One region of the Thermosulfurimonas sp. F29 genome, then DNA from elsewhere that is predicted to be linked to it. Evidence: riboswitches for the same ligand, from Rfam matches in the RefSeq annotation. Region 1 holds a riboswitch; the other holds the start of a gene.
What was found. A riboswitch is a leader RNA that binds a small molecule or an ion and turns the genes downstream of it on or off. The one in region 1 is predicted to bind cobalamin.

Region 1 (3,936 bases):
CGTGGGCGTGAAGGTTGGCCGCCTCCCTGTCCACGCCCACCACCCCCTGCACCAGACCGGCCACCGAAAGCCCCACCTCCACCCTCTCGTACCAGGGTCTCTCGGCCCCGGTGGCCGCGGTCTCCGCCACCGGACTGCGCTCCCTCTCGTAGGCCGCAAGCCTGCGCTCAAGCTCCGAGACCCGCTCGGCAAGCCTCCGGTTCTCCTCCATCACCTGCCGGAGCATCCTCTTCAGCTCCTCCACCTCCGGATCCGCGGCCAGGGCCGCCCCTAAACTCAGCACCACCCAGAAAAGAATCCCCAGCAAAACCACTCTCCTCATAAAAACCCCCTTCCGGAAATTTTGTGTCACATTTTATAAATAAGTGTTACTCAGTCAAGGGACTCTCCGCCTACCAGGAGGAGGGTAAAGTAGGGTGGGGTTGAGGTGAGGAGATCCCGGGGGTCGGCGTAAACCTTTTCCTCCGGGAAGCCGCAGAAGGAAACGGCCCGGGTCTCGTCCAGGCGTCCCAGGTCTTCGATTATCCGGAGCACCTCCCCGGCCCGGCGATAAACCTTGTAGAGGGCGAAGGCGGGGAACTCCGTGGCCAATTTCCTGAGGGTAGCTTCCTCGGCCAGGGCGCTGGCGATGGCAAAGGCCCCCTCTCCTTCGGCCAGCAGGATCCTGAGGCGCGCCGCCGCCGCCTGAGCCGCGGTGATGCCCGGCACCATCTCTATCTCCGCCTCGGGGAGAATCTCCCTGACCCTGCGGGCCAGATGACCGAAGGTGGAAAAAAGGGCCGGATCCCCCATGGTGAGAAAAACCACCGGTTCCCGGCAGGAAAGGACCTCCGCCACACGACGGGCGTTTGTCTCCCAGGCCTCCTCCAGGAGACGACGCTCGCGGGTCATGGGAAAGGAAAGACGCTCCACCGGCACCCCTTTCTTCAGATGAGCCTCCGCCACCCGGAGGGCCAGCGAATGGTCGTTCCGGCTGGAGGAAGCCACGAAGACATGGGCCGCTTCCCCGAGCACTCTCACCGCTTTGAGGGTCAGGAGTTCGGGATCCCCCGGCCCCACCCCCACCCCGTAAAGCCTCGGGCGCATCCCCTCCCTCCCTCAGTACTTCTCCAGGATCTCCAGAGAACGCTTGATCTGGCGCACGAAAAACTCCTGCACCTCGGGATACATGCCCAGGCCCTTGTAGTAGGTTTTACCGTTCACCCTGGTGGTCACACACTCGGCCACCTTTCCGGCCTCCTCCACCACCTCGCGCCAGCTCTTCTCCTCTCCCTCGCCGCGACCCATGATGTCGTGCATGATGTGATCGCCGGCTACGAACATGAAGGGAATGAAGCGGACCCGTTTCCCGGGATACTTTACGGCTTCCCGGAGGACGCTCTCGGCATCAGGCACCCCCTCCACGGTGCCCACCAGCACATTGGACCAGTGATGACGCACCAGCCAGTCCAGCCCCAGATAGGTGATGTTGGCCCCGTTTATGGTCACATCCGTGCCGTGGGCCACCAGAATGTTCACCCCCTCCCCCGGGGGCAGGAACTCCCTGGAGAGCGCCTCCAGCACCTCCCTCACATATTCCCAGCGAAATAGAAGGGGCTCTCCCACTACGATCCGGAGATCGGGAAAACGATCGCAGATCTCCACCACATTTTCGTATTCCAGACCGGGGAAGATGTGGAGCGGTTGCACCACCACCCGCCGGTAGCCCTCGGCATGAAGTGCCGCCAGAACCTCCTGAAGACTGTGGAGTCTTCTATCGAGGCCCCGTTTGGCATAAATTCGATTCATCTTTTCCCGGATGACCTCCGAGGTAAAGGCCCACCGGATTTCGTAGCCGGGAAGTTCCCGCCGGACCCGTTTTTCCAGGAGATCAAAGGTGACCTGCGCCTTGGTGGAGGTTCCGAAGGCACACAGCACGATGGCCGGTTTCTCCCGGAGCTTCTGATGCCGGATCTGGGTGTAGGATATGGCCCCGGCCCGAATTGAGCTCACCATAGACATGAGAAAACACACCCCCATACCCAGTATCAACCAGAGGTTTTTCATAATAGCACCCCCTTTTTTGATTTTTCAGGGGGGCACGCGAGGAGGGACCGCTTCGTCGGCGGTCGGGTCGGAGTCCTCGCCGTACCCCGCCGCTCCTGCGGCCCCGGGCCGGTCTCCCGGCTTCCGGATCGTCCTACTCGCCGCGCCTTCCCGGGCGACCTACGGACCCTCCGGGCCCGTGGCCCACCCAGTGGCCTGTCACGGCCGGAGGCTTGCCCTCCGACCGCCCACCCGGAAACCCTCGGGGCCTTCGCCCCTTGAGCGCCCGGGCGAGGAGGCCGGGTAGCCGGCCTCCCAGCGGCTTTCGTCCCCGGTCACGGTTGCGGGCCAGCGCCGGATTCTCACCGGCTTCCCGTTTACCCCCGAGCCTTCCAGGCCCGAGGCACCCGGGACTCGACACCAAACTATCTTATTCAGTCCGCAATTGTCAACCTAAAATGTTCGTTTTAGTGCTTGAACACCCTCTGACCGGTAAAGACCATGGCCACCGGAGGATCGGCCTCATTACAGGCCTCGATGGACTCCCAGTCCCTTAGCGAACCCCCGGGCTGAATGATGGCCGAGATGCCCTCTCTTATGGCCACATCCACCGCGTCCCGAAAGGGGAAAAAGGCGTCGGAGACCATCACCGAGCCGGGAAGCCCCGCCCGAGCGGCCCTGGTCTCCTCGTCGATTTCTATCTTCTGGCTCTCCGGACGCTCTCCTCTGCGGATCTCCAATTCCAGTTGCTTGTAGGAAATTCCGTAGCGATCGTAACACAATAGATCGGCGTACTTGGTATAGGCCTTGAAAATAGCGATCTCGGTAACCCCCACCCGATCCTGTTCCCCGGTTCCGATGGCCACAGTGCACCGGTCCTTCACGAAGAGCACGGAGTTGGAGGTTACCCCCATTTCCACCGCCCAGCCGAAGATCATGTCCTCGATCTCGCGTTTGGTGGGTTCGCGTTTGCAGCGCACCTCAGTCCCGTCGGGCTTCGTGGCCAATGCGGGCCTGAGGTCCTCCGGTCCTCTGACCCTGTTGATCTGGGATTGCTGGATGATGATGCCCCCGTCCATGAGACTCTTGAACTCCACCACCGGAAGTCCCCAGTACTCCTCGAGACGATCCATGCGCTTTATCCGGATGATGCGCAGGTTGGGCCGTTTTTTCAGGATCTCCACCGCACCCTCTTCGTACTCCGGAGCGGCCACCACCTCGAAGTATTGCTCGCTTATGGCCTCGGCGCAGGCCTTGTCCACCGGACGGTTAAGGGCTATGGCCCCGCCGAAGGCCGCGATTCGATCCGCCCGAAAGGCCCGCACAAAGGCCTCAGCAATGCTATCCCCGTAAGCCACCCCGCAGGGATTATTGTGCTTCACGATCACGCAACAGGGATGACGGCTCAAATAACGCAACACATTGAGGGCATTGTCCACATCGGTAAGGTTGGTCTTGCTGGGGTGTTTCCCGAACTGCAGCATGTCCTCCTCGCGGAGGCTCGAGACCAGCCCCCGTCCCGGAGAGATGAACTCGCACTCCCCCAGCACCAGGTTTCCGTTTACCAGCTCGTAGAGAGCGGCCTCCTGGTCGGGGTTTTCTCCGTAGCGCAGACCCCGTTCCTCCACCACTCCCGGTTCCACCTCGATCTTCCAGGTCCTCTTCCGATAGACCAGCGTCTGATCGCCAAAGGTGATCCGGATCTCCGGAGGAAAATGATCTCCCCTGATGGTGCGATACATCTTCTTGAGATCTTCAGACACGACCGCACCCCCTCTCTGGTTTTTTGTCAAGGATAGCTCAGAAGGAGGGACTCCGTCAAATATTCCTAACGACGGCTGCGGGGACGAAATTTTCCCCGTCTGACCCGCGGAGCCCTCGCCGGGGGACGACCGGAGCCACCCAGTTCCT
Region 2 (3,936 bases), on a different contig from region 1:
GGCGGGCCAGGGAGGCCAGCTCCCCTTCGGACGGAAGGGTCTCGCGAAAGAGGGCCCGGAGGGGTACGGTGAGCCCTCCCCTTCGCAGGTCCCGAACGGCCTCCTCCAGCGCCCCCAGTTCCGTTCCGGTTGCGGTATAATAGAGAATCATAGAAACCTTCCCGGAGGGAATTGGATGGAGAAACCCATTTTAGTACCTCGCCACACCGCTAACGCGGTGTTGAAACAGGCCGGTCTTCCCAGGAAATTCTAAAGTAAACCCCCGGGGCGAGGGCGAGTAGGCCCCCCGCCCCGGGGAGAGGAAGGTGTGGTGCTTGGTGGGGGAGGAGGTATTGCCCACGGTCCTAAAAGATCCTAACCTTTATTCCACCGAACAGAGCAAGACCGGGAGCCCGATACCCCGCAGCCCATTCGTAATCCACATCGAAGAGGTTCTCGGCGCGCAGGAAGATTCTGGTGTTCCCGTTCAGGGCGTAACTTCCCGTAAGATCCACGCGACTGTAATCGGGAATGATGTGCCGGTGATCGTAGGCGGTGCGCCTGCCCACATACTTGTAATAGAGGTTTAGGTTCCACCTCTGCCATTGCACCGTGGCGCGGGCTCCTACCTGATGATGAGGTACCAGGGCCAGATTTTCGAAATCGTCCTCCTGACCCTCGGTATAGGTGTAGTTTATCGAAAGGGAGAGCCATCGGTAGGGACGGACCTCCACCTCCGTCTCCAGTCCGGTGGCCACCCCGCCGCCTGAATTATAGTAACGCCAGGTGCTGTAGTTGAAGCTTATCCGCTCCTTGTAGTGGGTGTTGAACCAGGTTACGGACCAGCGCAGTTTACCGTTCCAGAGTTCCTGTTCCAGGCCCACATCTCCTCCGGTACTCCTCTCCGGATCAAGGTCGGGATTACCGTAGCGGGGGTCGTAAAGATTGAAGAGCGAGGGGGCCCGGAAACCGGTGGCCAGGGTGGCCCTGAGCTTCAGGGTATCGGTGAGAAAGTAGGCCACCCCCAGCTTATAGGTGAAGTGCGTGCCGAACTCCTCGTGGTCGTCGATCCGGGCTCCGAGATCCACGGCCAGGCGATCCTCGAAAAGATTCAGAAATAGATTGGCGAAGTAGGAGGTGGTGGACACCTCGTCGTCGTAGTCCTTGGTTCCCCAGGCGGTGGCGCTGTAAAAGTCCGCCTTTTCCCGGTAATATTCCACGCCGGCGGTGAGAATGCCCCATTCCCGCAGATAAAAGTCGTTCTGAAAGACTACCGGATAGACCCGACCGCGATAGAAACCGTCGAAGTAGCTGTCCGTCACCGGGGAGCCATCGGGCCGGTATCCCAGAATGCCGTCGTCCCGATCCAGGTAATCCCGGCGGGTCAGGTGATAACCCACGGTGAGGCGGCTTTTCCACCAGGGGAAGGGTTTTCCGGAGAGGGTTAGGTGATGGATCTGGATCTGCTCCCGGCGCTCGGCGTGGGGGTCGTTATAGGCCCTGAAGCTCGTCCAGTCCCACTGCTGATAATTCAGATACCCGTAAGAGTATCGCATGGTGTAATCCAGCCTGAGAGTCCCCGGAAAGCCTCCCCTTGTCTCGAACGGCTGAGTGTTCAGGTTGAGATCCACGGTGCTCTGACGGAATTCGTCGTCCCGGTAGAGTCCGTCGGTGTTCACCCCGGACAGTCCCAGGAAGTAGCCCACCGGCCCGGCCGAGCCCTTTATGTATCCCGAGCCCCGCCAGGTTTCGTATCGCCCGTAGCCGGCCTTCATCCGGACCTCAAGCGGCCCTCCTCCCTTTCGGGGAATGAGATTGACGGCTCCGCTCATGGCGTTGGAACCGTAAAGGGCGCTCTGAGGGCCCCGGACGATCTCGATGCGTTTAAGATTTTCCGCATCGAACCAGGACCAGAGATCCCCGAAATCGTTGGCCGTATAAGAAGGATCGTAAAGGCGTACCCCGTCGAAGAGAACCACGGTGTCCTGATTCTTTCCACCTCTCAGACGCAGATACCCCCACTGCCCCAGCCAGCCGTTGTGTTTGATGGTGATCGAGGGGTAGCTCTCCAGGGCCTGGTACAGTCCCTGCACCTCCCGGCGATCGATCTCTTCCCCGGTGATTACGGTTACCGAGTCCGGAAGGTGCCGGATGTCGGTCTCCACCCGGGTGGCGGTGACCACCACCTCGCCGGTTCGGTCGGGGGTTTCCGCCCGGGATTTGAAGACCGGCCCCAGGCTGCACACCAGGAGTACCGATAGGAAAACACAAACCTTTCGCATACGCCTCCCTCCTTCGCAAAAATTTTTCGAAGGAGGGAGCTTCGAGGGGTTCCCGAGGAGGCAGTGGTCCGGGAGAGACTCCGGAGACCACCTTCCCGCTCGGGAACGGAGCAGTTAGCCTCGAAGCTCCGCTCCCTTCCTCGGCCTCCGGGCCGGTCTCCCGGCTTCCGGATCGTCCTACTCGCCGCGCCTTCCCGGGCGACCTACGGACCCCTCCCGGGCCCGTGGCCCACCCAGTGGCCTGTCGCCACCGAAGGCTTGCCCTCCGGCGGCCCACCCGGAAACCCTCGGGGCCTTCGCCCCTCGAGCGCCCGGGCGGGGAGACCGGTTAACCGGCCTCCCAGCGGCTTTCGTCCCCGGTCACGGTTGCGGGCCAGCGCCGGATTTCCACCGGCTTCCCGTTTAACCCCGAACCCCCAAGGCCCGGGGCACCCGGAGACCGTTAAATAATGTGCTACCAGTTTTCTAAACAGTGTCAAGACCGTTCCGGGGAGTACTTGAAAAAGCCTTGAAAAAGGAGTAATTAAATCGGCAAGTTCGCAGGGAGGAGCGGTAAATGTTTACAGTTTTGGTGGTGGTGCAGGCAATTCTGGCCATATTTCTGGTGGCTATCGTTCTCGTCAATGTAGGCAAAGGTTCGGAGGTGGGGGCAGTGTTCACCGGCAGTCAGGCCATCTTCGGAGGAGCCGGACCGGGCACCTTTCTCAACAAGGTTACCGCTTTATTGGCCATACTGTTTTTCGCTAACTCCCTCCTTCTCACCTACCTTTCCGTTCAGAAAAGAAAAGCTTCCCTCATGGAAAGGGCCCCGGTGGCTGTGCATCCCCAGAAGGAAAAATCCCTACCTACCCCTCCTCCCCTTCCGGTGCCTCCTCGTTCTCAATGAGCTCTTTTTCCTTTTGGAGGAGGTAGTTTTTATCTCTCAGATAAATTTCACATTTTTCGCATTGTTGCATCTTTTTGCATGCCGAATTGACCAATTGCCAGCAGGGTTTAGATCGATCCCGGTAGGCGGTACATTCCTGACGCACCTCTTCGGGACAGTTCTTAATTTCCCAGCAGGGAGTAAACTCTAAAAGCTTTTTGATCCCCGGGATGCTGATACCCTCTTCGTGAATAAAAGAGCGCAGACACTTGAGCCACTCTATATCATTGTAAGAAAAATATCGTTTGTTTCCTTTTTTTATGGGCTTTACCAGCCCCTCCTGTTCGTAAATTTTAAGGGTTCGAGGATTCACCCCCAGGATCTTGGCGGCCACACCTATAGGAAATAAAGGTTCATCTTTTTCGGGGATTACCTTTTTCAGCCTCGCAGACATAAAAACCTCCCGAAAAAGTACCGTCCTTTTTACCTAAATTACCACCTTTCACTGAGGGGACAAGGGGGAAGAATTTCTACCACATTAGAAAGGGGGGAAGAACCCCCCCTTTCTCAAAAGCTATGAGACCGGAAGGCGAACTATTTCTTGTGACAACCCCTGCACCCTACCGGACCGGTCTTCTCTCCTTTTTTCTTCATGGCCTTGTGGCAGCCCCTACAGTTGATGTGCATGGCATTTTTTACCGAGCGCAATTTCGGATTGGGGTGCTGCTTGTTGTGACACACCTTGCACTCCTGGATCTTCATACCCGGCTTGTAGGGAACCTGCTTCCAGTCCGCCGTGCGGCTGTGATG

Region 2: it holds a riboswitch for cobalamin, as region 1 does, so the genes downstream of both, K3767_RS05085 (TonB-dependent siderophore receptor) here and K3767_RS01430 (sirohydrochlorin cobaltochelatase) in region 1, are expected to answer to the same signal.

Annotation. Positions count from the first base shown of each region.
Region 1 is NZ_JAIFYA010000001.1:285,921-289,856, forward strand. It holds gene K3767_RS01420 (carbohydrate porin) at 1-322, opposite strand, end outside; gene cobI (precorrin-2 C(20)-methyltransferase) at 373-1,086, opposite strand; gene K3767_RS01430 (sirohydrochlorin cobaltochelatase) at 1,099-2,046, opposite strand; cobalamin riboswitch at 2,135-2,451, opposite strand; gene K3767_RS01435 (IMP cyclohydrolase) at 2,493-3,788, opposite strand; gene K3767_RS01440 (DEAD/DEAH box helicase) at 3,854-3,936, opposite strand, start outside.
Region 2 is NZ_JAIFYA010000002.1:104,001-107,936, forward strand. It holds gene K3767_RS05080 (cobaltochelatase subunit CobN) at 1-151, opposite strand, end outside; gene K3767_RS05085 (TonB-dependent siderophore receptor) at 345-2,261, opposite strand; cobalamin riboswitch at 2,394-2,712, opposite strand; gene secG (preprotein translocase subunit SecG) at 2,818-3,147, shown strand; gene K3767_RS05095 (MerR family transcriptional regulator) at 3,107-3,580, opposite strand; gene K3767_RS05100 (cytochrome c3 family protein) at 3,721-3,936, opposite strand, start outside.